DNA from 4 places in the Brevibacillus sp. WF146 genome. Region 1 is predicted to be linked to each of the others. Evidence: riboswitches for the same ligand, from Rfam matches in the RefSeq annotation. Region 1 holds a riboswitch; each other region holds the start of a gene.
What was found. A riboswitch is a leader RNA that binds a small molecule or an ion and turns the genes downstream of it on or off. The one in region 1 is predicted to bind S-adenosylmethionine.
Positions count from the first base shown of each region.

Region 1 (7,247 bases):
CTGCGCCTTGCCATGGAGGATGGCCATCATCAACTCGCGGTGGTATCTCATGACCGGCGTCTGTCCGGTGACAAAGGTATGGGCTTTTGCCCAGCCCAGGCCGATGCGAATTTTCAATGTCCCCACCTTGGCCTCCTCGTCCACGGCGCCAGGATCACCCGTCACGTACAGCCCCGGGATGCCGAGTCGGCCTGCGGCTCTGGTAATTTCCATAATGGAGTTGAGCACGGTGGCGGGTGCCTCGGAATGGTCGCGACCGTGACCGTGCGCTTCAAAACCAACGCAGTCGATCGCGCAATCCACTTCGGGAACGCCCAGAATGTGTTCAATTTGTTCTCCCAGGTTGTCGTGTTCACTCAGGTTGATGGTTTCGCATCCAAAGCTTCTCGCCTGTTCCAGCCGGGCGGGATTCAAGTCGCCGACAATGACGACGGATGCGCCCAACAGTTGGGCGGAATGGGCAGCGGCAAGCCCAACCGGCCCTGCTCCGGCGACGTAGACGGTAGAGCCGGGACGCACGCCGGCACTGACGGCACCGTGGTACCCTGTCGGGAAAATATCCGACAGCATGGTCAGATCGAGGATTTTTTCCATCGCCTGATCCTTGTCGGGGAATGCCAGCAGTTGAAAGTCTGCATAGGGAACCATGACGTATTCCGATTGACCGCCTACCCAGCCGCCCATGTCGACATACCCGTAGGCAGATCCGGGACGATCCGGGTTCACGTTCAGGCAGACATGGGTATTTTGTTCCTTGCAGTTCCGGCAACGTCCGCAGGCAATGTTGAACGGCACGGAAACGAGGTCGCCTTTTTTGATGAATTCCACATCGCGTCCGACCTCGATCACCTCTCCCGTAATTTCGTGGCCCAGGACGAGTCCGGGGGGCGCCGTGGTGCGGCCGCGCACCATGTGTTGGTCGCTTCCGCAAATGTTTGTCGTCACCACCTTCAGGATCACGCCGTGGTCACATTTGCGGCCGACGTTCAGCGGATTCACCCCCGGCCCGTCCCGCAGTACCAAATCCGGAAACGAAATGTCCTGCACCTCTACCTTGCCTGGTCCCATGTAGACGACTCCCCGGTTGCTTGCCATGCCAATTCCTCCTTACTTATCATGAATGGGATTGCGCAGGACATGTAAAGCAAAAGGCATGCCAGACCCAGATCGCCGATCGTGACAGCGCTTTCGCAGAGGGGGATGGTGAACTGCTCCACTTTGAAACAACAAACTGCGCAAATATTGAGCAAATATACAAATATTTTGTGATATACTGGGTGTGCACCATCCCATTGCTTGTTTGGAGGTGATCCTGTTGTCATCTCTTACGCCTCTGGAAGAGCAGCAAATGATACAGCGTTCGTGGAAACGATGCTATTCGTTTGGATTCACACCGATGGATGCCGTCGAGGATGAGCTCCTTCCCGACCGACAGGTACACGAATTGCTGCAGGAGAATCACGCTTTGCTTTGCCACGTGGCCGCCGTGTTTGAGAAGTTGACCCCCTCTCTCAGGAAAAGCGGCCAAATCGCGCTGCTGGTCGATCGCCAGGGAGTCGTGCTCCATACACGAAGCGATCCCGACTTTGACAGCCAGGCCAAAAAGCTGCACCTGCGCGTAGGGGCGAATTGGCATGAGAAAAAGAAGGGGACAAACGCGATGGGAGTCGCCCTGGAGGAGAAAATGTCCGTGCGTATTCACGGCGAACAGCACTTCTTTGTTCAGAACCGGTTTCTCACGTGCGCCGCGTCCCCCCTGTTTACGCCCGCCGGTGAACTGGCAGGGGCGATCAACATCAGTGCGACGAGGGACCAATTCCATCCCTTTCTCTCCTCGCTTGTGCAGTTCATTGCGGAATCCGTGCAAAACCGCCTTCTGCTGGAAGAGGTCAAGCACGAACACCTCATCACCCTGAAGGAACTGGAACACACGTCCAATCGGCTTCATACCCCGCTTCTGACCCTCGACGGCGACAACCGCATCATTCGTGCGAATCAAGCGGCACGGCGCATACTGGGAAAGGATTGCGTGGGCAAGGAATTCCGAGAGAAAAAGGGGTTCGTAATCGAATCCATCGTGGACCATACGCGCAAAATCTGGCGGTCTGTTGCGGTGCTCACGAAGGATGCGGCCAGACAGCCGCTGCACACATTTGAGCGGATAGCGGGCTCTTGTCCCAGTCTGCAGAGCGCCAAGGCGCTGGCACAAAAAGTGGCGGAAACGGATCTGTCCGTTCTTCTCTTGGGCGAAACGGGAACGGGCAAAGAACTGTTTGCCCAATCCATTCATTCCGCCAGTTTGCGAGCGCGGCATCCGTTTATTGCCGTCAACTGCAGCGCCATTCCGGAAACGATCATCGAAAGCGAACTGTTCGGATACGAGGGAGGTGCCTTCACGGGAGCGAAAGCCGAGGGGAATATCGGGAAAATCGAAGCGGCGCATCAGGGAACGCTGTTTTTGGACGAGATCGGCGACATGTCCCTCCGTGCCCAGGCGGCGCTGCTCCGCGTCCTGCAGGAGAAAGTGGTTACCCCGGTGGGCAGTGTGAAAAGCAAACCGGTCGATGTCCGCATCATCGCGGCAACAAACAAGGACCTGCGGGAAGAGATCAAGGCGAATCGATTCCGGGCCGACCTCTACTACCGATTGAAAGGAATTCAGATAACCCTGCCGCCGCTTCGCAAGCGGAGCGATGTGATTGAGCTGGCGGAACATCTTCTCCGGACGATGAGCGGCTCTGCTGCGATCACACTTTCCGCGGAAGCACAGACAAAGCTGCGTGCCTATTCGTGGCCGGGAAACGTACGGGAGCTGTACAGCGTGTTAAACCAGGCGGTCTTCTTGGCGGAAGGGAATTCGATCGGTCCCGAACATCTTCAGTTTGAAACGGAAGAACGGGAGGAGGAACATCAACAAAAGGTTCCTTCCTTACCGGTTTTGGAAAAAGAGGCGATCGAGCAGTCGCTTCGATTGGCCCGCTGGAATATCAGCAAGGCAGCCCGAATGCTTCAGATCAGCCGCAATACGCTCTATCGCAAAATGCAGGAGTACAAGATCTTTCAACCGTAGCGATTCGGCCAAGGACTGTTCGTGGATCGCTTCGGCGACTCGCTCGGGGGACCAAGGAGAGGCGGCTTTCCGCCTCTTTCGTTCGTTTTGCGACCTGATTCGATTCGTTTTGACAATTTTCAATACATAGCGACAATAAACGATAAAGTCATTGACAGACACCTGCGGACACGTTATAATCCAACTAATCAAATCGGAATTGCACTTACAACTGGATAGGATGATCTCTTATGAAGAGAGGTGGAGGGACTGGCCCTGTGAAGCCTCGGCAACCTAAACGAACATTTGTGGTGCCAAATCCAACGGATCGATTCCGCTAGGTTCGATTCCGAAAGATAAGAGAGGTATTTACGCAGCAGGCGGCTTGCTGCCCTTACCTCTTCTTTGTAAGAGGTTTTTTTATTGAAAGGAGAGGATGCGTTCACATCGACGCCGTTGTTTTCCCATCATGCATTCATACATCGTTTCATCGGAGAAAAGGAGAGAAGACCATCATGAAAAAAACGCGTTTCTTGTTGATCATGCTGCTTGTGATCGCCACGCTGCTTTCCGCCTGCGGAGGAAACAAGTCGGACAATTCGGCCGCACCGGCTGGGGAAAAAACAACGATCAAAGTGGGCGTCACCGCCGGCCCGCACGAACAAATCCTCAACAAGGTAAAGGAAGTGGCCAAAAAAGAAGGATTGGACATCGAAGTCGTCGTGTTCAACGACTACGTTCTTCCCAATCAGGCGCTGGATAAAGGAAACATTGACGTAAACAGCTTTCAAACCATTCCGTTTTTAGAGAAATTTAACGAAGATCACAAAACTCATATTGTCGAAATTGGCAAAACCGTCACCTTCCCGATGGGGATTTACTCCACCAAGTACAAGAAGGTGGAGGACATCCCGGAAGGCGGCACGGTCGGCATCCAAAACGACCCGACCAACCGGGCGCGCGCCCTGCAGCTCTATCAGGCCGCGGGATTGATCAAGCTGAAAGACGGCGTCGGCAACAAAGCAACGCCGCAGGACATCATCGAAAACCCGAAAAAGCTGGTCTTTAAAGAACTGGAGGCGGCACTGCTCGCCCGGACGCTGAAAAGCCTGGACGCGGCAAGCATCAACACCAACTTTGCGATGGAAGCGGGGTACAACCCGAAAAAAGACGCGATTTTTGCCGAAGGGCCGGACTCCCCGTACGTCAACATTCTCGCCGTAAACGAGAAGGACAAGGACAACCCTGTCTATCAAAAACTGGTCAAGATCTACCGCTCGGAGGAAGTCAAGAAGTTCATCGAGGAAGAGTTTTCCGGATCGGTGCTCCCTTCTTGGTAAGGAGGGAAACGTCCCAACAGGGAGGAGCATGGGCAGATGATACAGCTAACGAATATTCACAAGACGTACAAGGTTGGCAGCAAACAGGTGGAAGCACTGAAAGGCGTAACGCTCCACGTCAACAAAGGCGAAATTTTCGGCGTGATCGGGTTCAGCGGAGCAGGGAAAAGCACCCTGCTCCGAACGATCAACCTGCTGGAAAAGCCGACAAGCGGATCGGTCGTGGTCAACGGGCAGGACATGCTGAAGCTGTCCGAGAAGGAACTGCGCCACGCCCGCAAAAAGATCGGCGTCATTTTTCAGCACTTTAACCTGCTGTCGTCGTACAACGTTTTTGACAACGTCGCCGAAATTCTCAGGATGAATCGGGTGCCGAAAGAGCAGATTCGAAAAAAAGTGGAGGAACTGCTGCGCCTGGTAGGGTTGGAAGACAAGGCGAGCGCCTACCCCTCCCAATTGTCGGGCGGGCAGAAACAGCGGGTGGGGATAGCCCGGGCGCTTGCCATGGATCCGGAAATCCTGCTGTGCGACGAGGCGACCTCGGCGCTTGACCCGCAAACCACGGAGTCGATTCTTGACCTGCTTTTGGACATCAACCAAAAGTTTAACCTGACGATTGTGCTGATCACCCACGAGATGCAGGTGATCAAAAAAATCTGCGACCGCGTGGCCATTATGGAAAACGGGGTCATCATCGAGCAGGGAACGGTATTGGATGTCTTCAGCAATCCGCAGCAGCCGACGACGCGCAACTTTATCAAGACGGTCTTTGATGACCAGGTCCCGAAAGAGATGCTGGCCAAAATCAAGAACGCCGGTCCCAGCGCGTACATCCTGCGCGTCGCGTTCCGCGGAGATGCGGCCCTCGATCCCGTTCTGGGAACGCTTGCCTCCCGCTATCCGGTCAGGACAAACCTGCTGTACGGGTCGATCAGCTCGATAAAAGGAACCGCGCTCGGCATCCTGCTGCTGCATATTTCCGGTGAAGAAAAAGCGGTGCAGGAGGGAATCGCTTATCTGCGCGAGTCCGTGTACCGGGTGGATGTCGTATCGCAAGAGGAGGTGGGGAGATAATGGATCGACTGGTGGAACTGCTGCCGCTGTTTTATCAATCTTTTGAAGAAACGGTGATCATGGTCGGGATCTCCTTGTTCATCTCCACACTGCTGGGCATTCCGCTGGGGGTGCTGCTGGTCATTACCCGTCCGGATCACCTTGCCCCCAACAAGTGGGTCTATCACAGTCTCAACGTCATCATCAACGTGATTCGCTCGCTTCCCTTCATCATTTTGATGGTGGCGATCATCCCGTTCACAGAGTTTGTCGTCGGCACCTCCATCGGGGTTGAGGGCGCGATCGTGCCGCTTATCGTGTATACCACGCCGTATATCGCCCGCCTGATGGAAACGGCGCTGCTCGAAGTGGACCGGGGCGTGATTGAGGCGTATCAGGCAATGGGCGCTTCCCGCTCGCAAATCATTTTCCGCATCATGATTCGCGAAGCCAGACCGGGCATTGTCTTGTGTCTGACCATCGCGACCATCGGCCTGATCGGGGCGACGGCGATGGCGGGAGCGGTTGGCGCGGGCGGTCTGGGTGATTTGGCGCTGCGCTACGGCTATCAGCAGTGGGATATCGAAGTGATGATCATGACGGTCATCATTCTGATCTGCCTGGTGCAGGCAATCCAATCGCTCGGCAACTGGGCGGCCAAAAAGCTGAAGAAAACCGCGTAAGCCAATTGGCTTCCGGCACACATCTCCACCCGCGTCGATGACTGGCGCGGGTCATTCCGTTTCGGTATCCCGGTATCCGTGCCGGCTGTCTGTTGTACGGCGCGTGAAAAGGTCACAACAAGGGAAAACGGCTATCGCTGCTTGGTCCAGAGAGCAGACCGGGCAGCGATAGCCGTTTTCAAATCTGAATCAAAATTTGTTATTTTATACTAAAACCGTTTTCCAAAAGCAGAGGGCTCGGGCAGCTTGGGACACGACCGGCAATCCCTATACAAAGGAGCGTGGAGATGGGAAGAGAGTCGCGATTGTTCAAATCGCTTTTCCTTACGCAGTTGTTGTCGTCCTTTCTCGTGTTTTCGGGGCATTACACGGCTTTGGTGCTTCAGTACGACAGTGCTTTCTGGGTCACGGCCCTGAATCAGTTGAGTCGGTACGGCACCGTTCTGCTGGCCATGATCAGCGGGTTTTTTACGGCCCATACCTTTGAGACCAAACAGCCCACAGCGCGGCAGTACTTTTCCGGGAAGCTGCTGTATATCGTCGTGCCCTTCCTGAGCGCCGGAGTGGTTTACCACTATTTGCTCTTTGCCGAATGGCCGCATACGAAAGAAGCGTTTGTCCATATTCTGCTGGGAAAGACGGGCGACCAGCTCTACTTTCTGTTCATGCTGTGCCAGTACTACGTCTTTGCCTACCTGTTTCGAAACATCATCACCAAACAAAACATCACGGTCCTGATCTGGCTGTTCATGGCGCTCCAATTCGTGTACATTCACTACCTTCATCACGGATGGCTGGGGTTGACGACGCGCCATTTCTTTCCCGCCTGGATCTTCACCTTTTACCTGGGCCATCTGCTGTATTGGTACCGGCATGAGACGATGCAATTCCTGCGAAAGCATCGGGGGCTGCTGCTCGCCTGTACGCTGCTGTCCGTCGTGAGCACGGTCCTGTTTGTCCTGTCCGACACCATCTATGTGGCGGTTCACCTGCGATTCGTGTTGGTTGCGTTTGTTTCCCTGATCGTGCTGCTGATGGTCCTGGAGCGCTGGGCCGATTCCATTCCCGTCCGGTTCCGGAAAGGGCTCACGCTGTTCATCTATTTGTCCCATTCGGCCGTCA
Region 1 is NZ_CP109943.1:1,056,717-1,063,963, forward strand. It holds gene fdhA (formaldehyde dehydrogenase, glutathione-independent) at 1-1,095, opposite strand, end outside; gene A6764_RS05155 (sigma-54-dependent Fis family transcriptional regulator) at 1,349-3,070, shown strand; SAM riboswitch class I at 3,296-3,412, shown strand; gene A6764_RS05160 (MetQ/NlpA family ABC transporter substrate-binding protein) at 3,565-4,389, shown strand; gene A6764_RS05165 (methionine ABC transporter ATP-binding protein) at 4,426-5,463, shown strand; gene A6764_RS05170 (methionine ABC transporter permease) at 5,463-6,125, shown strand; gene A6764_RS05175 (acyltransferase family protein) at 6,413-7,247, shown strand, end outside.

Region 2 (7,247 bases), 570 kb from region 1:
TGTCCAGATCGCCCGGATGCTTGGTGTTGAACAAATATTCCAAATTATCATAAATCGGCTGCATCCACGGCCGCAGTTTCTCTTCCTTTTCGCCGGGGAGGAAGCCGATGTCTTTCCCCAGGGGAACAATGGGTCTGGCCACCAACAGCTTCTTGTACGTCTGCAGGTCCTCGATCTGCAGCAGCCCCGCCGCCAGCGCCAGAAGCGTTTTGCCGGTTCCGGCCTTGCCCGTCATGGTGACGAGCGGAATCTCCTCCCGCAGCAGCAGTTCCATCGCCATGCGCTGCTGCACGTTGCGGGCGCGAATTCCCCAGACGGGATCGTCGTTCGTCACCAGCATCTCCAGCGTCCTGCCTTCCGCGTCCACCTTGCCGATTGCGGAGATCGAGGGATTGATTTCGTCTTTTAAAATCAGAAACTGGTGCGGATAAAATCGGGTACGGGGAAAACAGGCCGACAGGTTCAGCTTGCGGGAGGCGTAGTAGGTTTGAATGATGTGGGAAGCCACCGTCAGCTTCTGGCACCCGGCGTAAATGCTGGAGTGCTCGACGACACGGTCGGACAAGAAGTCTTCCGCTTTCAGGCCAAGCGCATCCGCCTTGACCCGCATCAGGGCATCTTTGCTGACGAGAATGACGGGACGGGGGGTTGGGGCCAGGTTTTCCTCTTCCTGCAGATTTAGCGCTACGGCCAGAATCCGGTTGTCGTTGGTAAATTCCGTAAACTGCTTCTGCAGCTTGTGAAGCGAGGAGTGATTCAACTCTACGCGAAACAGACCGCCTGTCTCCAGCGTAATGCCCTGATGCAGATGGCCCAGTTCGCGGAAACTGTCCAACAGCCTCGACACGTAACGGGCGTTACGGCCAATTTCATCCATGTAGCGCTTTTTGGAATCAATTTCTTCCAACACCACGGCGGGCAGGACGATCTCGTTGTCCGCAAAGGAAAACATCGCCCGCGGATCTTGCAGGAGTACGTTGGTGTCCAGTACGTAGATTTTCTTCAAATTCTCGCCTCCTATTACCCATCTTCTCTATCGTATGCAGTTGGGGACCGGATGCTCTGCTGCCCGAACGCGATGTACTACAGTGTATGACGGGGGGTGGACGGATAGACGAGAGGCGGGGGAATGAAAACGGGGTAGGCAGAACACAATACGACTAACCATGCAGCCGTACTGCAGCAAACCAGGGAAAGGAAGTATGACCGTGAAACGGACAGCTATCTGTATTCTCAGCGTCAGCCTGCTCCTCTCCGCCTGCATGTCGAGCAACAAGCCGCCGGCCAACCAGGCGGCTCCGCAGCCCGGCCGCGCTGTGCCGGAAACGCAGCGCGTCCAGCAAACCGCCCCGTCCCCGGCCTACAACCAGTCGCCGCAGGCAACCGCCAATCGGCTGGTGCAGTTGGCCACGCGGGTGAAAAACGTCAACAACGCAACAGCGGTGGTTCTGGGCAAGTGGGCCGTCGTCGGCATTGATGTCAACGCCCATCTCGACCGGCCGGAAGTGGGCGTGATCAAATACTCGGTGGCGGAGGCGCTGAAAGAGGATCCTCAAGGGGCGAACGCCATCGTCACTGCCGACCCCGACATCGTGCAGCGGCTGCGGGAAATGGCCGCCGACATCCAGCGCGGCCATCCCGTGGCCGGATTTGCCGAAGAACTGGGTGACATCGTCGGACGGCTCATGCCGCAGTTCCCGCGCGACGTGAGAAAGCGGGAAGAGACGCCGTCCAGGGAAAACGAGCAGCGGATCAACAAGAGCAGCAACGCCAAACCGCAGGGAAACGAAAAAATCCCGGTGAACCGCTGACCTCGCCCCAAACAAAACAGGCATTTTCCGGGCTTACGCCCAGGAAAATGCCTGTTTATCGTCTGCCGCGTCACGGTCTGCCGCCTGCTCTACGGGTCCGAGCGCGTCCAACGCCTGCCCCAGGTCCTCAAGCAGGTCGCCGGCGTCCTCCAGCCCTGCGGAGAGGCGGATCAGTCCGTCCGTAATTCCCCGCCGTGCCCGCTCCGCAGGCGGCATGGCGGCATGGGACATCATCGCCGGATAGGAAAGAATCGTCTCTACCGCGCCCAGACTGACGGCGACGATCGGCAGCCTGACGCGGTCAAACAGCGCTTTGGCCCGCTCGCGGCTGCCCACGTCAAAGGAGAGGACGGCCCCGTGTCCGCTCGCCTGCCGGTTTTGCAGGTCATGTCCGTCGTGTTCCGGCAATCCGGTGTAGTAGACGCGGCTGACCGCCGGGTGTGTGGAAAGCCAACGGGCCAGCTTTTCCGCCGTCTGCGTGCTGACGTCCAGGCGCGCTTTTAAGGACTTCAACCCGCGCAGCACCAGCCAGGAATCCTGCACGCCGAGGATCGCTCCCATGCCGTTTTGGATCATGTAGAGCTGCTCGCCCAACGCCGCCTCCCTGGTCACGGCCAACCCCGCCACGACGTCGCTGTGGCCGCCGATGAACTTGGTCGCGCTGTGGATCACCACGTCCGCGCCCAACTCCAGCGGCCGCTGATAGTACGGCGTCATGAACGTATTGTCCACGATCACGAGCAGTCCCCGCTGTTGCGCCAGCGCGCAGACAGCGGCGATATCCGTCACTTTCAGCGTCGGGTTGGACGGGGTTTCCAGGTAGATGCCCTTGGTCTCGGGACGGATGGCCGCTTCCACCTGCTCCAGCGAGGTGGTATCGACAAAGCTGACGGTGATCCCCATGCGGGAAAGAACCTTGGTCAAGAAGCGGTAGGTGCCGCCGTACACGTCCTCCGCCACCACGACGTGATCCCCGGCGGAGAACAGCATGAACACGCTGGAGATGGCCGCCATGCCGGAAGCAAAGGCGAATCCGCGCTCACCTCCCTCCAGGACGGCGATCGCCTCTTCCAGGGCATGCCGGGTGGGATTGCCCGAACGGGCGTAATCGTAGACACCGGGCCGGTCCAGATCGGCCTGATGAAAGGTGGACGCCTGATAAATGGGCACCGAGGCCGCCCCTGTCACCGGGTCAATACAACTGGTGCCGTGCAGCAGTTTGGTGGCAAAGTTCATCGTACACTCCCTCCCGCCACTGCGAGACTGGCATCCAGCGCCTGACACACATCGGCGATCAGGTCGTCGGGATGTTCGATCCCGACCGACAGCCGCAGCAGCCGGTCGCACACGCCCACGTACTCGCGGATCTCCTGCGGGATGTCGGCATGGGTCTGCGTCGCCGGATAGGTGCACAGCGACTCCACGCCGCCCAGGCTTTCCGCAAACGATACGATCCGCAGCCGCTCCAGAAACGGCGCCACCTGATCAGCCGAGCGGAGGCGGAACGAGACCATCCCGCTGAACCCGCTGGCCTGCCTGCGCTGCACCTCGTAACCGGGGTGCTCCGCCAAGCCGGGATAAAAGACGTCCGTCACGGCAGGGTGTTCCCGCAGTTTCTGCGCAATCGCATAGGCGTTTGCCTGATGGCGTTCCATCCGCAGGGCCAGGGTCTTCATCCCCCGCAGCAGCAGCCAACAGTCCTGGGGACCCAGCACCGCTCCGATGGAATTGTGCAAAAACCGGATCTTTTCGGACAACTCCTCGCCCTTTGTGACGATCAGTCCGGCGAGGACGTCGTTGTGTCCGCCGAGGTATTTGGTCGCGCTGTGCAGCACCAGGTCGGCCCCCAACCCCAGCGGCCGCTGACAGTAGGGCGTCATGAACGTGTTGTCCACAATGGTCAACAGCCCGTTCCGCTTGGCCACCTCCGCCACCGCCGCGATGTCGGTGATCTGCATCAGGGGATTGGTCGGCGTTTCCACAAAGACAGCCCGCGTCTCTGGGCGAATCGCTTCTTCCAAGTTCTTCACGTCGCGCAGGTCGACGTAGCTGAAGCGAAGCCCGTAGCGTGAGAGCACCTGCTCGAACAACCGGTACGTCCCGCCGTACAGATCGAGCGATACGACCAGGTGATCTCCCTGGGAGAACAGCCCCATGACCGTGTGAACCGCCGCCATGCCCGAAGCGCAGGCAAACCCGGCGTCTCCCCCTTCCGCTTCGGCAATCGCCTGCTCCAGCACCGTCCGGGTCGGGTTGGCCGTGCGCGTGTAATCGTATCCCGTGCTCTGACCGAGGGCGGGATGGCGATACGCGGTGGCGTAGTAGACGGGAAAGCTGATCGCTCCGGTCCGTTCGTCTTTGGCGACGCCCGCCTGTACCAATTTTGTCTCCAGATGCATGTGGATCTCTCCCTCCAACGAATTGGCCGAGGGCAATGAAAAAAGCCCTCTTTTCTCTGAAAAGAAGGCTTTGTTTACGCTCACGTAAGCAAATCCTTCTCATCTTTCAGAGCGTTTACACTCTGCAGGAATTAGCACCAGTATCCCCTGTACACAGGTGATTGGTTGCCGGGCATCATCGGGCCAGTCCCTCCGCCTCTCTGGATAAGAAGTTTGCTATGCAATTTGCTTTTGGTTGACCTTATACTACCGGAATCGGAAGTACCTGTCAACCCGTTTTTCCATCTCGTTGGTACCCGATCACTGTGCGTTCCTTAATGCGGTCATCACCTGGTTGTCCAGCTTGGCCGCCGCATTTTTGTCGTACGTCTTTTCATATTGGGGCTCGACCGAGATGCGGGAGCCGTAGAACATCACGTCGCGAACCGCCTCGATGGCCACTTCCACCATGGCCAGCTTCAGCGGAACATTCTCCATCCGCTCCGTTTTGATCGTCGCCCTGCCGTTGATGGCATAGGAGGAACCAGCCCCGATCAAATGCAGCACCACCTGCGGTTCCTTGGCAATGTTGGCCAAAATGCGGGAGCGGTTGTCTACCGCGAAACGGATCAACTGCGGCGTCGGCGCAAACGTCCAGGAAAGGGAACTGAGCGACGGAGCGCCGGTCTCGTGGTCGATGGTCCCGAGTGTGAGAAAACGCTCCTGCTGCAAAAGCGCGAACAGTTCCTCCGAAAGCGTTTGGGAAACGGTTTCAGCCATTCCGATGCCTCCTTGAAAAGGGAATGTACGTCTATTGTACCCACCCGCCTGGCGATAGGCAAACCTTTCCGTCCGGCGCCTTGATTCTCCACCGTTTTTTTCCTACACTGATACGTAATGGGAACGATCGCGAGACAGGAGGAGAGCCGCATGCCCCCATCCCCCACCGACCGCTTGCTGGCCAAGATCGACGAACTGCTGGCAGAGCTTCAGGAAGTGCGCAAACTGAACGAACGGATGGACAAAATCGCCCTCTTTCTGGAGGATATCCGTCTGGCCGACGTGATTCAAAACTATACGGCCCCGAGCAAGCTGCTGTGGATCAACTTCCTCGCAGGTCTTGCCCGGGGCCTGGGATTGACGATCGGCACGGCCATTGTCCTGGCGCTGCTCGGCTCCTTCCTCAGCCAGTTCCTGTCCGTCCCGATCATCGGCGATTACATCCGCCAGTTGATCGATTACGTGCAAGCCTATCGGCCGTAAGCCTTACTCGTCATCGTCCTCGTCGCGGTCGTCGCCGTCTTTATGGTTGTTCTTGCCGCCATGGTTGTCCTCGTCGTCATTGCCGTGCTTTTTCCAATAGCCGTAGGCGTTGCCTTTCGAATGCTTATCCTTGTCCTTGCCTTCCCCCTTGCCTTCCTCGTCGTCATCGCCGTTGACCGGCGTTTTGTGCGGAATGTCGGCTTGGGCCACGAGCTTGCCGTCCAGGTACAGCTCGAGGTGTACCGCTTTCGCGTTGTAGGAGCGGTTTTTGTAGCTCAGTTTCACCTCAAACTCGTCGCCATCCACCTTTACCTCGTGCTTTTTGCCGTCCGGCGCCACGACGTACAGCTTCACCTTGCCCTTGCCGCCCTCATCGTCGAGGCCGTCAATGCTTCCTTTCACGCGAATCTGTTTCTCTTTTGCATTAATCGAAGCGGTTCCCTCGATGCGGTAGCTGTGCGGCTTGTCGCTGTCAGCGGCGTTGATTACCTTCAGCTCCACCGATTCGGAATCGATTTTCTTTCCGGCCTTGTAGGCTTCGACCAGCGCCTTGCCTTTGCCGGCCTGTACACCCTTCAGGGTGACGGAGTAAGAGCCGACGCCTTTCCACAGCTTTTTCACGTCCGCCTCTTTGGTTTTGCCGTCGTACTTCACGACCACCTTGTCCGCTTCCTGGCTGATGATGCCGTTTACTTTCAGTTCCTGTTTGTTCCCATCCAACAGCGCCAAGGCGTGAATCAGCACGTCGGTCTCCACGGCGGTTCCCGTGTTTACCTGCAGCTTGCGGGTTTCCACCAACTTGTCGCCCACGTACGCCTTGACCGTCGCGTACTGCGGCGTGGCGCTTACGATAGCGGAAAAGCTGACGGTGAACGTATCCTCCGCGGTGGGAACGACTTCGATCGTGCCGCCGTTCGGCTTGTCGACGACCACTTTGGTCACATTGTCGGACACTTTCCCTTTGATGTACGTGGTTTGGTTGTGGGTCTCGGGCTTCACGCTGACGAAGCCTTGATTGTTGACGTCAAAGCGGACTTCCAGGTAAATGTCGGCGTAGTGTTCGCGGTAGACGCGCTCCCACTCTTCCGGATGCTCCTCGATGTACGTCTGCATTTTGGCGTCCAGACCGATCTCTTTTACGACCAGATACAGGTGGTCGGCCTGCGTTTTCAATAGCATGTTCAAGGTCGCCGGATCGTTTGCCGCCAGCTCTTTCAGATTGTATCGGGTGACTTGTTTGCTTTCATCGTTCATGACAACCTTGGTTCCGCTTGTTTCGGTTCCGAGGGTGCTCGCGTCGGCCAGGAGCGGTGTCACTCCCCCGATGAGCGCCGCGGCAGTCACGACTGCCAATACGGGCTTGGTTCCCATTTTCTTCATGATGCCTTCTCCTTTCTACGTATTGCTTGCCCTGGACACCCTAACAGACGGGGGGTTCCTTGCAAAGGTTGCAAAAACGGCCAAAAACGGGGACGCTTTCGCCATATTGGGACGAAAGACACAAAAACCCCGCCTCTGTCGAAGAGACGGGGATAATGGTCACGCGGCCCCGCCCGTTCATCCGGCTCGGCGGAGCCCCGTGCATATTCTACTCGTTATACCTGGGTTCGTTTTCGATCGCAGCCAGCAGCGATTCCGCTTCTTCTGCGGGATAGCGGCGTTCCCACACTTCGTGGGCGAAGACGCAGCGGACCACGTACCAGTCCCCTTCGCGGCGATACTCCCATTCCTGCGCCTGGTGGTCGTCCCTCAGGATGTCCGCAAAAAACGCGGCCGTATCCAGAGCGGATCGGTC
Region 2 is NZ_CP109943.1:1,624,688-1,631,934, reverse strand. It holds gene A6764_RS08035 (PhoH family protein) at 1-1,006, opposite strand, end outside; gene A6764_RS08030 (YhcN/YlaJ family sporulation lipoprotein) at 1,203-1,811, shown strand; gene A6764_RS08025 (trans-sulfuration enzyme family protein) at 1,845-3,047, opposite strand; gene A6764_RS08020 (aminotransferase class I/II-fold pyridoxal phosphate-dependent enzyme) at 3,044-4,210, opposite strand; SAM riboswitch class I at 4,307-4,421, opposite strand; gene A6764_RS08015 (pyridoxamine 5'-phosphate oxidase family protein) at 4,511-4,969, opposite strand; gene A6764_RS08010 (DUF5665 domain-containing protein) at 5,120-5,452, shown strand; gene A6764_RS08005 (hypothetical protein) at 5,456-6,832, opposite strand; gene A6764_RS08000 (hypothetical protein) at 7,041-7,247, opposite strand, start outside.
Region 2: it holds a riboswitch for S-adenosylmethionine, as region 1 does, so the genes downstream of both, A6764_RS08020 (aminotransferase class I/II-fold pyridoxal phosphate-dependent enzyme) here and A6764_RS05160 (MetQ/NlpA family ABC transporter substrate-binding protein) in region 1, are expected to answer to the same signal.

Region 3 (7,247 bases), 290 kb from region 1:
CGTGATGGAGGCGCCTAGGACCATCGGGGAACTCAGTCGGCTGATCGACCTCTCCTACAGCACCGTATCCGGCATCGTCGACCGGCTCGAACGGGACGGCTTTGTCAAGCGGGTGCGGGACGAAAAGGACAGGCGCATGGTTTGGGTGGAGCTCGCCGACACCCCGCAAGCGATCAAACAACGGATTCCCTTCATGCAGGACAGCTACTTTGACGAGCTGTTCGACGGCATGTCCGACCAAGACGTGGAAGCTGTCTGCCGATCGCTGACGATCTTGACACACTATTTGGAAAAACGGCAACAATCGTTTCCGAAAAAGGGAGGTAGCTGTACACGATGAATCTTTCCCGATTCTCCATTCAACGCCCCGTTACCATCCTGATGATGACGGTGGCTCTGCTCCTCTTCGGCTTCGTCTCCCTGCCCAAGCTGGCGATTGAGCTGTATCCGGAGCTGAATCTGCCGGTGGCGGTGGTCGTCACCACCGTAGAGGGCAGCACGCCTGCCGAAGTGGAAAAGCTGGTGACCCGTCCCATCGAGGAAGCATTGGGAACGGTGCCCAACGTAGACAAAATCATGTCCAACTCCGCCGAAGGGGCCTCCCAGGTCATCCTGCAGTTCAACTGGGGGACCGACATGGACCAGGCAACCTTGGACATGCGGGACAAGGTGGATCTCGTCCGCGGCAGATTGCCGGACAACGCCAAGGCTCCCCGCATTCTGAAACTGGACCCCAACAGTCAACCCATCATGACCTTTTCCCTGACCGGGGAAGAAGACGTCGTCAAGCTGAAGTCGATCGCGGAAGAAACGATCAAGCCGCGCCTGGAGCGGATTGAAGGCGTTGCCTCCGTCGGCATCTCCGGCGGCAAGGAGAAGATCGTCGAGGTCGTGCTCGACCCGGACCGGCTGGCCGCGTACGGGATCGGCATCGATCAGATTCAGCAGGCCTTGATGGCTACCAACGTGTCCGGTTCGTCCGGCGTCATCCGTCAGGGCGACACCAAGTTGAGCATCCGGGTTGACGGCGAGTACGCCTCGGTTGCCGACATCGGCGAGACGCCGATTCGCGTGCAGAACGGCAGCATCCCGCTGAAAAACCTGGCGACGGTCAACGAGACGTACAAGGAAGTGACGCAGAAGGCGTTTATGAACGGAATGCCCAGCGTCGGCCTGACCATTACCAAAGCCTCGGGCGGCAACACGATCGAAGTGGCGGACGAGGTAAACCGGGAACTGGAGGCACTGAAAAAGGTGCTGCCGCCCAACGTCAAGGTGACCACGATTCTCGATGCGTCCAAGTTTATCAAGGATTCCATCTATACGGTCGGCGAGCACGCGCTCGTGGGCGGGCTGTTCTCGATCATCATCCTGTTCCTGTTTTTGAACAGCTTCCGCTCCATGCTGATCGTCTCCATCGTGATTCCGATCTCCGTGATAGCGACCTTCTGTCTGATGTACTTTACCGGCCAGACGATCAACATGATCTCGCTCGCCGGTTTGACTCTGGGGCTGGGGTCGCTGGTAGACTTCGCGGTCGTCATTCTGGAAAACATCTTCCGCTACCGGGAGCAGGGCAAGGGCATGCTGGAAGCGGCCCGGCTCGGTTCCAAGGAAGTGGGCACGGCGGTGATGGCCTCCGCGCTGGCGCAAATCGCCGTATTTGCTCCGATCGTCTTCGTCGAAGGGCTGGCCTCCGAGCTGTTTGGCCCGCTGGCGCTGACCGTCGTCTACTCGCACATCGCGGCGCTCTTGGCTTCGCTGACGCTGGTGCCGATGCTCAGTTCCCGCTGGCTGAAAAAAGTGCCGCACACCGAAGGGGAGAAAGTGTCCAACTACCGGGGCTTCAATCCGGTGATGTGGTTCAACAAAGGATTTAACAAAATCGCGCGCGGCTACGGCCGCCTGCTGAAATGGGCCCTCGGCCACCGCAAGACTGTGTTTGTCGTGACGATTGCCCTGTTTGTCGGCGCCGTCGTCCTCTCCGGCAAAGTCGGCGCAGAATTTATACCAAAGATGGACCAAGGGCAAATTTCCATCTCCATCAAGATGCCGAACGGCACCATGCTGGCGGAGACGGAAAAAGTCGTCGCGGAAGTGGAAAAACGCGTAAAAGGTTTGCCGGAAATGGAGCAGCTGTACACCTCGATCGGATCCAGCGGCGGTCCCGCGCTGATCGCAACCGCCACGTCCAACCAGGCGCAGCTGCAGGTGAAGCTGGTGCCCAAGGATCGGCGCTCCGTCAGCACCGAGCAGGTGACGGAACAGCTGCGCGAAAAGCTGGCCGACATCTCGGGAGCGGAGATTGAGGTAAAAGAAATGGACCAGTCGGGCGGCCCGATGGGGGCACCGCTGGAAGTGAGCGTGCGCGGGGATAACCTCGACGTGCTGGAAGACATCAGCTCGATCATCGCCGGTGAGATCAGGCAGGTGCCGGGCACGCGCAACGTCACCACCTCGCTGGAAGAAACGCGCCAGGAAGTGCAGGTGCTGGTCGATCCGCAAAAGGCGAGCCTGTACGGGCTGACCACCAGTCAGGTGCTGTCCAACGTGCGCACGGCGTTTGACGGTATGACGGTCACCACCTACCAGACGGGAGACGACCAGATTGACGTGAAAATCATGCTGCCCAAGTCGTATCAGGACGACATCAGCTACTTGCAGCAGCTGCGCATCCCGACGGCGAGCGGCGCGCAGGTCGCCCTCTCTTCCGTCGCCGAGATCGTCAAAAAGGACGTGCCGCAGCTGATCAAACGGACCAACCAGACGCGGGAAGTGACGATCAGCAGCGAGTTTGTCGGACGCGACCTGAACTCCGTTACCCGTGACGTGACGGCCAAGCTGAACGCGCTGTCGCTGCCGGACGGCTACACGATCGAAGTCGGCGGACAGAGCAAGGAGATGGCCGAGTCGTTCGGAAGCCTGGGACTGGCGATCATTCTGTCGATCGCGCTGGTCTACATGGTGATGGCCAGCCAGTTTGAATCCCTGTTTACGCCGTTTATCATCATGTTCTCCATCCCGCCGACGTTCATCGGCGTGGTCGTGGGGCTGCTTACGACCGGCTATCCGCTGAGCGTTCCGGCGCTGATCGGGTACATCCTGCTCATCGGGATTGTCGTCAACAACGCGATCGTCCTGATCGACTACGTCAACCAACTGCGCAAACGGGGCGTGGAGCGGAACGAGGCCATCCTCCAGGCAGGTCCGATCCGGCTGCGTCCGATTCTGATGACGACGCTGGCGACGATTCTGGCGATCACGCCGCTTGCCTTTGGCGGCGGGGACGGGAACGAATCGCAGGCGCCGATGGCTGTTGTCGTCATCTTCGGTCTCAGCTTCTCCACGCTGATCACGCTTGTGCTGATTCCGGTCGTCTACTCCTGGTTTGACGATCTGGGTCAAAAATGGCGCAATCGCAAAGAGAAACGCAAGCAGAAAAAATCGGCCGGCCAGGAAATGCCGACGTTGGGATAGGAGGCTACACGGTATGAAGATGAACAAGGGAAGTCTTGGGCTGCTGCTGGCCCTGGCAGTCGCCCTGGCAGGTTGTACGGCTCCGGATGCGGCCACGCAGCAGACGCAAACGGAAAACAAGCCGGTGCCGGTACAAGTCGATACAGTGAAAAAAGGAAGCGTGTCCACGCGCGCGGGGGTAACCGGGAAACTGGCCCCCAACAAGGAAGTCACCTTGGCGCCCAAAGTGAGCGGCAAGATCGTGCAGTTGAACGTGAAACTGGGGCAGTATGTCCAAAAGGGACAGGTGCTCTTCTCCCTGGAAAAAACGGACCTGGTGAATGCGGTGCAGCAGGCGCAGGCGGCGTACGACCTCGCCGTAGCCAACCTGAAGCAGAGTGATGCCACCACCAGCCAAGGGCTGCAGCAGGCGAAAAACGGTCTGGTGCAGGCCGAGCAGGCGCTGCGGGACGCGGAACGCAACTACCAGCGCATGTCCGAACTGTACAATCAGGGGGCGGTGTCTCCTCAGCAATTGGAACAGGCACAGGCGACCCTCACAAACGCGCAGACGGCGTATGCCAACGCCAAGCAGGCGCTGGAGGCGGCAGAAAAGCGGACGGGAGTGGCCGTCACCCAGGCATCCGTGGAACAGGCCCGCGTCTCGCTGGAAAACGCCCGTGAACAGTTGGCCAACGCGACGGTGACCGCCCCGATCTCCGGCTTCGTCTCCGCCGTCAACGGACAGGTAGGGGAGATGGCTTCGCCGCAATCGCCGGTGGTCACCATCGTGGATACCGACCCGCTGATCGTCAAGGCCAACCTCTCCGAAGAGGAAGTAACGTCGGTGAAAAAAGGGGACAAGGTGAAGATCCAGATCTCCGCCCTCTCCAAGGAGCTGGACGGCACGGTGAGCGCGATCAGTCCCGTGATGGACCAGACGCTGCGCGCGTATCCGGTGGAGATTTCCCTGGCCAAGCAGGACGCCTCGCTGAAGGCGGACATGGTCGTCAGCATCCAGTTTGCGAAACAGCAGGCCGCCAACATGCTGGTGGTGCCGCTCAAGGCCGTCTTTGACGAGAACGGCAAGCGGTTCGTCTACAAGCTGGAAGGCGACACGGCGAAAAAAGTGGAAGTCCAGACCGGCACCGAATCCAGCGATCTGGTGGAGGTAAAGGCGGGCCTGAAGGAAGGCGAGAAAATCGTCGTGCGCGGCCAGACGCTGCTGAAGGACGGCGCCAAAGTGCACATCCAGCCGACATCTTGACACTGCCGTTTTGCTCAAGTAGTATGAAAGAGATTACCAACCAGCGCAGTCCGGACGCTGCGGTGACCGTGAACGGACGTCGTGACGAGGGACCGGCATGATCGCCGTCCCGCCGGATGTGTGCTGGCATGAAGCTGTGACGCAATCGAAACCGAATAGCATGCAATGACCTTATCCAGAGAGGCGGAGGGACTGGCCCGATGAAGCCCGGCAGCGGATCTGCCCGTACGGCGGCAGATGCTGTGCCAATTCCAGCAGGAGCATTCCTGACAGATAAGAACGTGGAGATGTCGATCTGCCCCTTTTTCTGTACAGGAAAAAGGGGCTTTTGCCTACGTGCCGATGTCTGCACGATTTACCCGAGGGAAAGGAACGAGAGACCGATGCGCATCCAACCGTCCGCCATGATTGACCGACTGCCGACGCAGTTTTTTGCCTCGCTGGTGGCAAAAGTGAACAAAGCCATTGCCGCCGGCCATGACGTGATCAACCTGGGGCAGGGTAACCCCGATCTGCCCACGCCGCCGCACATTGTTGAGGAACTGCAGGCCCATGCGGCCCGGCCGGTCCACCATAAATACCCGCCGTTCAGCGGCCGTCCGGAGCTGAAACGGGCCGTCGCCCACTGGTACAAGCAGGAGTTTGACGTCGATTTGGACCCGGAAGAGGAAGTGGCCATCCTGTTCGGCAGCAAGACCGGACTGGTGGAAATCTGCCAGGTGCTGCTCAATCCGGGCGATGTGGCCCTGGTGCCGGATCCCGGCTATCCCGATTACTGGTCGGGCGTGGCGATCGCCGACGGGCGGATGGTGATGATGCCGCTGCGCGCCGCGAACGGCTTCCTGCCGGATTACGGCGAATTGGCCCGGGAGGATCTGGACAAGGCCAAGCTGATGTTCCTGAACTATCCCAACAATCCGACAGCGGTCAATGCGCCGTTCGAATTTTTCGAAGAGACGGTCCGCTTCGCCCGCAAGCACGAAATCGTCGTCTGCCACGACTTCGCCTACGGAGCGATCAGCTTCGACGGCAAGAAGCCGGTCAGCTTCCTGCAGGTGCCGGGGGCCAAAGAAGTGGGCGTGGAGTTCTACACGCTGTCCAAGACCTACAACATGGCCGGCTGGCGCGTCGGCGCGATGGTCGGCAACCGGGAACTGGTCCGGCTGATCAACCTGATCCAGGACCACTACTTCTGCAGCCTGTTCGGCGCCATCCAGATGGCGGCGGCCCGGGCGCTGACCGATTCCCAGCAGTGTGTCCGCGAGCTGGTCGCCGTCTACGAAAGCCGGCGCAACGCACTGTTTTCCAACCTGCACCGAATCGGCTGGGAGGCGGCACCGTCGCAGGGATCGTTCTTCACCTGGCTGCCGGTGCCGAAAGGGTTTACGTCCGCCGATTTTGCCGACCTGCTGCTGGAGAAGGCCCATGTCGCCGTCGCGCCAGGCGTCGGCTTCGGTCCCACCGGCGAAGGATACGTCCGCGCCGCGCTGCTGGCCAGCGAAGAGCGGCTGGCGGAAGCGGTGGAGCGGATTGAGCGTTTGGGTATTTTCTCCCCGTGCAAAAAATAGTTCATGTCCTAGAGAATGAGAGTTGACCGCCAGGGTGTTCGCAGAACGGCCTTGGCGGTTTGATTTTTTTGAAGTGACTTCCGGCCCAAATAGGCGAGTGTCGTAGAGCCCGAAACCGGGTGGGCGAATAGCATGGAAAAGGGCGGGGGCGATCACCCATGCCGCGCCAATGCGAAAAAATCCATTCTCAGTAAAAATCATTCTCAGCATTGACAGATAATGATTTTCATTATACGATAGGTATGGTAATGATAATTGATCTCAATGATCACGTTTGCTCGGCAGGAGGGTGTCATGCGCTATCAGATCAACGGATACACCGACATGTACACGGTCATCACCAATGAGCGCAAGGTAGGCGGCGCCGTTGAAGCGGGCCTGATTCGCCTGCGGTCCGGCGAGGAGTTTGCCAACGCCGTTCTCACGCGGCTGGAGATGTCCGGCGCGCAGTATTGCTCGCTCGGTTTTGTCACGGAGGAGGGCAAGCGGCTCATTGTCCATGTCAATGACATCAGCATGATTGCCGACGCGGTGCACGTAAACGTATGCGAGCTGCGCAACGAGGTGATGCGCGCGGAGAAGATGGCGGAGCGGCTGAAGCGCCTGAAGCGGCTGTGCCAGTTGAACGAAGGAAGCTGTACGCCGACGTTCCGTGAAGAAGCGCTGCTGCTTGCCGAAGACATTGGCTTCGACGTGGCGCGGGAACACGTCGATCTGCCGTTCCTGCCGCAGACGGAAAAGGCACAGGTTGTTCGCATCGCGTAGGGAAATCTGGCGTGCCAAAGAGACGAAAACGTTCCAGAGAAAGTAGACGGGAAGCGGTTCACGCTTCCCTTTTTGCTTGCCCGAATCCCGCAGGCGATCAATGTTCTTGGCAAGCCAATGAATCAGTCCGCAGTTGTCACAGGTGAGGGTGTGAACCTGCCGGCTGGCGAAGTCCAGGTTGAAAAAGGTCA
Region 3 is NZ_CP109943.1:1,342,441-1,349,687, forward strand. It holds gene A6764_RS06495 (MarR family winged helix-turn-helix transcriptional regulator) at 1-340, shown strand, start outside; gene A6764_RS06500 (efflux RND transporter permease subunit) at 337-3,477, shown strand; gene A6764_RS06505 (efflux RND transporter periplasmic adaptor subunit) at 3,491-4,723, shown strand; SAM riboswitch class I at 4,892-5,003, shown strand; gene A6764_RS06510 (pyridoxal phosphate-dependent aminotransferase) at 5,107-6,291, shown strand; gene A6764_RS06515 (hypothetical protein) at 6,586-7,056, shown strand.
Region 3: it holds a riboswitch for S-adenosylmethionine, as region 1 does, so the genes downstream of both, A6764_RS06510 (pyridoxal phosphate-dependent aminotransferase) here and A6764_RS05160 (MetQ/NlpA family ABC transporter substrate-binding protein) in region 1, are expected to answer to the same signal.

Region 4 (7,247 bases), 120 kb from region 1:
TATGCGGTTTTGACGTTTGTTTGAATCATACAACCCCGGTTTCGCGCTGTCAACACCCTTTTTTGGGTGAAATGTCCAGTCTTCACGGACTGGTCCGCTGGCCCGAGGCACTCGGCCGGTCCCAGTTCCACCAGTCGATCCGGCCCACGAAGGCAGCCGTGATCGACGGCTCCTGCCGCAGCTTGAGCAGTTCCTTGACAGGGCCCGTCACGACCGCCCCGTAGAGGCGCACACCGTTCTGCTGCAGGTAGCGGCAGCGTTCCTCGATGCGCAGCCGGTTTCCGGCGGTCACAAGCCGCTCGCCAATGGCGTTCGTCAGCCGTTCCTGTCCCGCGAGATACTCCATTTCCGCCAGGTACGCCCGGGCGCGCCGCTCACCTTCGCCATGTGCCTGAATCGGCGCTTCGCCGTAATCGAGTTCTCTTTCCGCGTATCCCCACACGTCACCGGCCGACAGCAGCAGACTGCCTTCCGCCGCGTCCGGATGGTTTCGCTCCTGCCCCGTGTCCACGGCGAACCAGGTGGTATCCAAGTCGTAGCTGGAAAGCAGGGCGTAGTACTCATCATGGGTCAGCAGCCGGTCAAACGAGACGGCGAGCTGCGCCACCGTTCCCTCTGGCAGCTTTTCCAGCGCGTTCCAGGCGGGATTTCTGCGGAAGGCGCTTTCTTCCCGATCGGCCGCTGACGACGGAAAGAGAAAAAAGAGCCGCTCTTTCCGCAAACCGTCGGTCCATGCCGGCTTCGCGGAAATGATCGAGAAGACGTTGCTGATCGAAAAGGTTCCGGCGTTCTGATCGTCTCCCCCCACCTGTTCACGCAGTTCCATGTTTATCTCCCCGTACAGAAATCCGATTTGCGAACCGCTGCTGCCCACCGTGAGCCCCGGCTGGGTAAAGTGCACCATGTCCCGGGCCACCCGGTAGGTGTCCTCGTGCAAATACCAGCCGATCCACCCGTTGGCAAACATCAGGACCGCCCCGACGAGAAGCGAGATGCCCACCGTGTAAGCCGCGTTGCCCAGCCTGTGGCGCCATTTGCTGCGGCGGAGGATGGCGCGCTGCGTCTCTTCGGACAGCACGTCCGTTTCTCTCTCCTCCTGTCCGCCGCTGCCCAGCAGCAGCTCCTCCAATCGTTCCGCATACAGCTCGTCCGCTGCGATCCTCGCACGGAAAGAGGCGGCTTCTTCCTCCGTCATTTCACCGCGCAGATATGCCAGCAGTTCCCGTTCCCGCTCTTCATTTGCCTTGTCCGTCGTCATGTTCATCCCTCCACATTCTGCGTAGTGTTTGCCGCCCGCGAAACAATGAGCGCTTTACGTCCGCCGCGTCGATGCCCAGCACCTCGGCGATTTCCGCGTAGCTGAGCTGTCCGCAATGCAGCAGGATCACCTGTTTTTGCTTCTCCGGCAGCCGGTCCAGGCACGTCCGCAGCGATGACCACGCCTCTTGGCTCAGCAGCGCCCGCACCGGGTCCGCCGCCGCCCCGTCCGGCTGTTCCGGGATCGTCTCCACCAATCGCCACGGACGCTTCTTCCGCCTCCGATGCCAGTCCACAAACGTGTGGTAGGCCGCCTTGAACAGCCAGGGGCGCACCTTTTCCCCCCGGTAGGCATCCAGGTATTGATACGCCCGGAAAAAGGTCTCCTGCGTCAGGTCTTCCGCCTGCACCCGGTCACCGGTCAATCGGCAGAGGTAGCGGTATATGTCGTTGACGTACAAGCGGTACACGTCTTCCAGTCCGACCTTTTCCACGGATTCACACCCTTTCACTCCTATCCACGCACATGGCGGGAAAAAGTTCCACCGCGCCGCAGCATTTTTTCAAAAGATTGAGGTTTATGGTAAAATAAGGGGTATTATAACACGGTGTCCAAGGAGCGATTTGATGGGTTATGGCATCGACCTGCTGGAGCACGTGCGGGCATTGGAGCAAAAAATTATACGGGAAGGACTGGACAACCCGCTGGAGTATATCCATTTCCGGTTTGCGAACAATAGCTTTCGCTACTGGAACACGCCGCCCGACCTGCACGTCTTTGCCGAGACCGGCTGCGACGGCATTCATTACGGCTTTCTGACCGATTTCGGCCGCATCACAGACCTGACAGAGGCGCCCATTGTCTGCGTCAGCCCGACGGACGACCCATCCTTGCGCATTATCGCACGCAATCTGGAAGATTTTTTCCGCCTGGTTGTGACGATCGAATCCGCAGGCGACCTTGGCAGTCTGGTGTCCGTCCGCACCCCACAGCAATGGGAACGGTATTGGGCCAATCTCGCAGAAAGTCGGCATGAGGAGTCAACAGACACGCAGTTACGAAACTACTTTCAGCGTCGCCAGACCGTTTTGCATCACATGCGGACAGACCTGGGCCTTGAACCGATTCCCGGCGTCATGCGGTATCTGAACGACCTGGAGAGCGAGCGCCGGTCCGCAGGCTGGATTCCGACCATCGACGGGTTGGGAGTCGTGCCAATTGACGGAAAGCCCGCTGCTGATTACGTGTTCCCGTTTGCCGGCACCAGCAGGGATCACATACCGCTGGACGACATACGCGCCTATCTGGCCGCCGCTCCGCCTGCACACCGATGCGCGTTTGTACGCGATGCCATCTTCTGGTGGGGGGTGGACGAAACGTCCGAACTGTGGCCGCTTCTCCAAAACGTGCACGTACAGCGCTGAACCGGCGCAAAGGCCGCGCTCAATACGGCCGGACGAACCCAGGCCGCGCACCCTGCCGGCTTTTCAACAGCGCCGCACATTTCCCCCAATCAAGGGTTGACTCCCTGAGAGGAACGTCATATCATGGGGGTATCTACCAAGCAAAACCGCATAGCGAACGATTCACACTCTTATCGCGAGCTGGCTGAGGGACTGGCCCTATGATGCCCGGCAACCGGCGCTTTCCAGGCAGGGAGGCGTAACGGTGCTAAATCCTGCGGAAATGTTTTTCCGAGAGATGAGAGGAGACGCTGACTGAACGACAACCGCCTCCCCTCCTCCATGGGGAGGTTTTTTGTTGGAACACAGCGGCCCCGTCGGCTCGCCCGCGGCACCTCCCCGGGGCAGCGCGGGCAATCGCCGGGACAGCGTGAAGGACCCGGCGGCCGGGAGGGCACAACAAAGGAGGATCATCCCATCCATGAACGAACAACGCATCCTCGTCACCTATCTGACACAAGCGAAAGACCTGCGAAAAAAAGCAGAGGGGATCGCCGTCGGGATGACCGTCGGCACCTGGACCGACCTGCCTGCCGCCAAACAGGCGGAACTGAAACCGTACCTGGGCGAAGCGGTGGACACCCAACCGCTGGAGACGCGGGAAAACGGGGAAACGCGCGGCCTGATCACCGTAAGCTATCCGGTGCGCAACTTTACCGCCGACATCCCGTCGCTGTTGACCGGCATCTTCGGCAAGCTCTCCATGGACGGCAAGATCAAGCTGATCGACGTGCAGTTCCCGGAAGCGTTCCTCAACGGCTTTCCCGGCCCCCGCTTCGGCATCGACGGCCTTCGCGAACGGCTCGGCGTGCATGACCGCCCGCTCCTGATGAGCATTTTCAAGTCCTGCCTGGGAATGCCGTTTGACGATCTGAAAGCCCAGTTCCGCGCCCAGGCGCTGGGCGGCGTGGACCTGGTCAAGGACGACGAAATCTTTTTCGCCGATGACCGCGCCCCGTTTCTGGAGCGGATCAAGGCGTTCAAGCAGATTGCCGCGGAAACGGAAGCACAGACCGGCAAACCCGTCCTCTATGCGGCCAATCTGACCGGTCCGGTGCACGAGTTGAACGAGCGGGCCAAGCGGGCGGTGGAGGCCGGCGCCGACTGCCTGCTGTTCAACGTGCTGGCGTTCGGCTTCGACGCTCTGCACCGCCTGGCAGCCGATCCGGACGTCAGCGTGCCGATCATGGCCCATCCGGCGCTGGCGGGCGCGTTCTACCCGTCGCCCGACTACGGCATCGCCACGCCGCTGCTCTTGGGCAAACTGATGCGGATCGCCGGCGCCGACCTGGTGCTCTTCCCGTCGCCGTACGGCAGCGTGGCCCTGGACAAAGCGGAAGCCCTGCGCCTGGCGGAGCATCTGACCGCTCCCCTGCACGGCATGCGGCGCGCCTTCCCGGTCCCGTCCGCGGGCATTCACCCCGGCCTGGTGCCGCAACTGTACGAAGATTTTGGACAGGATCAGGTGGTCAACGCCGGCGGCGGCATTCACGGCCATCCCGGCGGGGCGACGGCGGGCGGACGCGCGTTTGTGGCCGCCATCGAAGCGGTCGTCGCCGGACGCTCGCTCGCCGACGCGGCAGCCGAGTCGCCGGAACTGGCGGCAGCCCTGGAGAAATGGGGGAGCGGACGATGACCAGATCACTCGTGCTGTTCTGCGACTTTGACGGCACCATTACGGAAAAGGACAACATCGTCGCCATCATGCGCCGCTTTGCTCCCCCGGAGTGGGAGGCGCTGACGGAAAAGATCCTTTCCCAGCAGGTGAGCGTCCGCGAAGGCGTGGGCCAGCTGTTTCAGCTCCTCCCCTCCTCGCTCAGGCAGGAGATTGTCGACTTCATCGTGGGCGAAGCAGTGATCCGCCCCGGCTTTGCCGAATTCGTCCGCTTTTGCCGGGACGAAGGCATCGAGCTTTTGATCACCAGCGGCGGCATCGACTTTTTCGTGGAGCCGATCCTCGCCCCGTTTGAGCTGAACGTGCCCATCTACTGCAACGGCAGCGATTTCAGCGGCGAGCGCATCACCATCACCTGGCCGCACCGCTGCGACGAACACTGCGACAACGACTGCGGCATGTGCAAAACGACGATCATCCGGCGATACGATCCGGACCGCCACTTCCGCGTGGTCATCGGCGATTCCGTCACCGATCTGGCGGGTGCCAAGATTGCCGATTTCGTCATCGCCCGTTCGCTGCTCGCGCAAAAATGCGCTGAACTGGGCCTGCCGCATCGGACGTTTGCCACCTTCCACGACGTCATCGCCATTTTGCAGGATTTACGAACCCAACAGGAGGTCGGCTCACCATGACAGTCACACTGGAACAACGCGCAGACGCGTTTCGCCGGCTGGACGAAGCGAAGCTGACGTTTGCCCGCCGCGACTGGTTTCCCGGTACCAGCGGCAATCTCTCGATCAAGCTCTCCGACGATCCGCTGCAGTTTGCCGTGACGGCCAGCGGAAAAGACAAGACCAAGCTCTCCCCGGAAGACTACCTGGTGGTCGACGGGGAGTCCCGCCCGGTCGAACCGACAGCGCTCAAGCCCTCGGCGGAAACGCTGATCCACGCCGTGGTCTACAAGCGCATTCCGCAGGCGGGCGCCTGCTTCCACGTGCATACGGTGTGGAACAACCTCGTGTCCGAACTCTACTTCGGGCAGCGCGCCTTTTCCATTCAGGGGCAGGAACTGATCAAGGGACTGGGCATCTGGGAGGAAAACGCCTGCATTACCATTCCGATTGTCGAGAATTTTGCCCACATTCCGACACTGGCGGCCGCGATCGACAAAGTGATCACGCCCGATGTCCCCGGCGTGCTGATCCGCAACCACGGCATCTATGCCTGGGGCGCCAACGACTTCGAGGCGAAGCGCCACCTGGAGTCGTTCGAATTCCTGTTTGAGTACCACGTGCGCTGGCTGCAGCTTCGCCAGACCGCCGTGTCCTTCACACATACCAGCTAAAATCATTGGAGGAGGTATTGTATCATGGCAAAAGTTCGTTTTCACGACAACAACGAGTACATTACGGCACCGGAGGAGGTTTCTACATTCCTGCAAACCCAAGAAATCATCTATGAACACTGGGGGGTGGACCGCCTGGATGCCAACCTGCGCGACAACTACAACCTGACCGACGAGGAAAAGCAGCAGATTCTCGACGCGTTCCGCCCGGAAATCGACGACATCAGCAAGCGGCGCGGCTATCTCACTGCCGACATCATCGTCCTCTCCGACCAAACGCCCAACCTGGATGAGCTGCTGGTCAAATTTAAAGCGGAACACCATCACACCGACGACGAGTGCCGCTTCTGCGTGGACGGCCACGGCATCTTCGCGATCAAAGGCAAGGACGGCCGCTACTTTGACGTGGAAATGGAGCCGGGCGACCTGATCTCCGTCCCGTCCTACTACCGCCATTACTTCACGCTGATGGACGACCGCAAGATCAAGGCGATCCGCCTGTTCGTCACTCCGGCCGGCTGGGAAGCGATCTACTAAACCGGAAACGATGAAACGATGAAACGATGAAGCCGAGGGGCGTCCCCCTCGGCTTCTTTCCTTTTCGTAAGTTACAGCACGTACCCGTCCGCTTCGATGACGCGGTCGGCGATGACCCGTTTCAGGTGGACGGTGTTGATCGGCGTCCGGCGGGTCAGCTTTTTCAGGATGGACAGGCGCATGCGGAGATCGTCGCCTTCCTCCATCGCCGCCAGCGCCTCTTTTGCCCAGGCCTCGATCCTGTCAAACGCTTCGTGCACGTACACGGTGGCGAGATCCAGCTTTTGCCGCTCTTTCTCCACGCCGTTTTTCGCGATCGCTTTTTCCGTCCGCTTCACGACGCTGTCCATCGCGTACAGCTCGATCAGCATGTCGGCGGCCAGCGCCAAGAGCTCCTGCTCCTTGGCAATCGCCTGCTGGTACTTCATCAGCGCGGAACCGGCCACCATCAGGATGATCTTGCGGGTCATCCCGATCAGGTGTTTTTCCACCGCCAGCGGCGCTTCCTCGATTTCTTCCGGATAGTAGCTCATCAGCTCTTCCTGCAGGCCGGCGGCCGCTTGCAGCAGAGGCAGTTCCCCTTTCATCGCCTTTTTCACCAGCATGTCGGGGATCAGCAGGCGGTTGATTTCGTTCGTTCCTTCGAAAATGCGGTTGATGCGGGAATCGCGGTACATGCCCTCGATCTCGTATTCCTGGATAAAGCCGTATCCGCCGTGGATCTGTACGCCCTCGTCCACGCAGTAGTCCAGCACTTCCGAAGCAAATACCTTGTTGATGGAGCATTCGATCGCATACTCGGCAATGGCCTTGGCCACTTCACGGCCGTCCTCCGCCTTCTCGCCAAGAGCGGAGAGGGCGGCATCAAACAGTCCGACCGTGCGGTACACCGAGGATTCCGCAGCGTAGATCTTTGCCGCCATGGTGCCCAATTTGTTCTTGATGATGGTGAAGTTGGCGATTGGCGTTTTGAACTGCCTGCGTTCCTTGGCGTAGGTGGTCGCCAGATGGAGGGCGTGTTTCGCG
Region 4 is NZ_CP109943.1:932,569-939,815, reverse strand. It holds gene A6764_RS04505 (anti-sigma factor) at 83-1,258, opposite strand; gene A6764_RS04500 (RNA polymerase sigma factor) at 1,236-1,751, opposite strand; gene A6764_RS04495 (hypothetical protein) at 1,885-2,682, shown strand; SAM riboswitch class I at 2,850-2,966, shown strand; gene A6764_RS04490 (2,3-diketo-5-methylthiopentyl-1-phosphate enolase) at 3,143-4,357, shown strand; gene A6764_RS04485 (2-hydroxy-3-keto-5-methylthiopentenyl-1-phosphate phosphatase) at 4,354-5,031, shown strand; gene A6764_RS04480 (methylthioribulose 1-phosphate dehydratase) at 5,028-5,684, shown strand; gene A6764_RS04475 (1,2-dihydroxy-3-keto-5-methylthiopentene dioxygenase) at 5,709-6,221, shown strand; gene A6764_RS04470 (acyl-CoA dehydrogenase family protein) at 6,293-7,247, opposite strand, start outside.
Region 4: it holds a riboswitch for S-adenosylmethionine, as region 1 does, so the genes downstream of both, A6764_RS04490 (2,3-diketo-5-methylthiopentyl-1-phosphate enolase) here and A6764_RS05160 (MetQ/NlpA family ABC transporter substrate-binding protein) in region 1, are expected to answer to the same signal.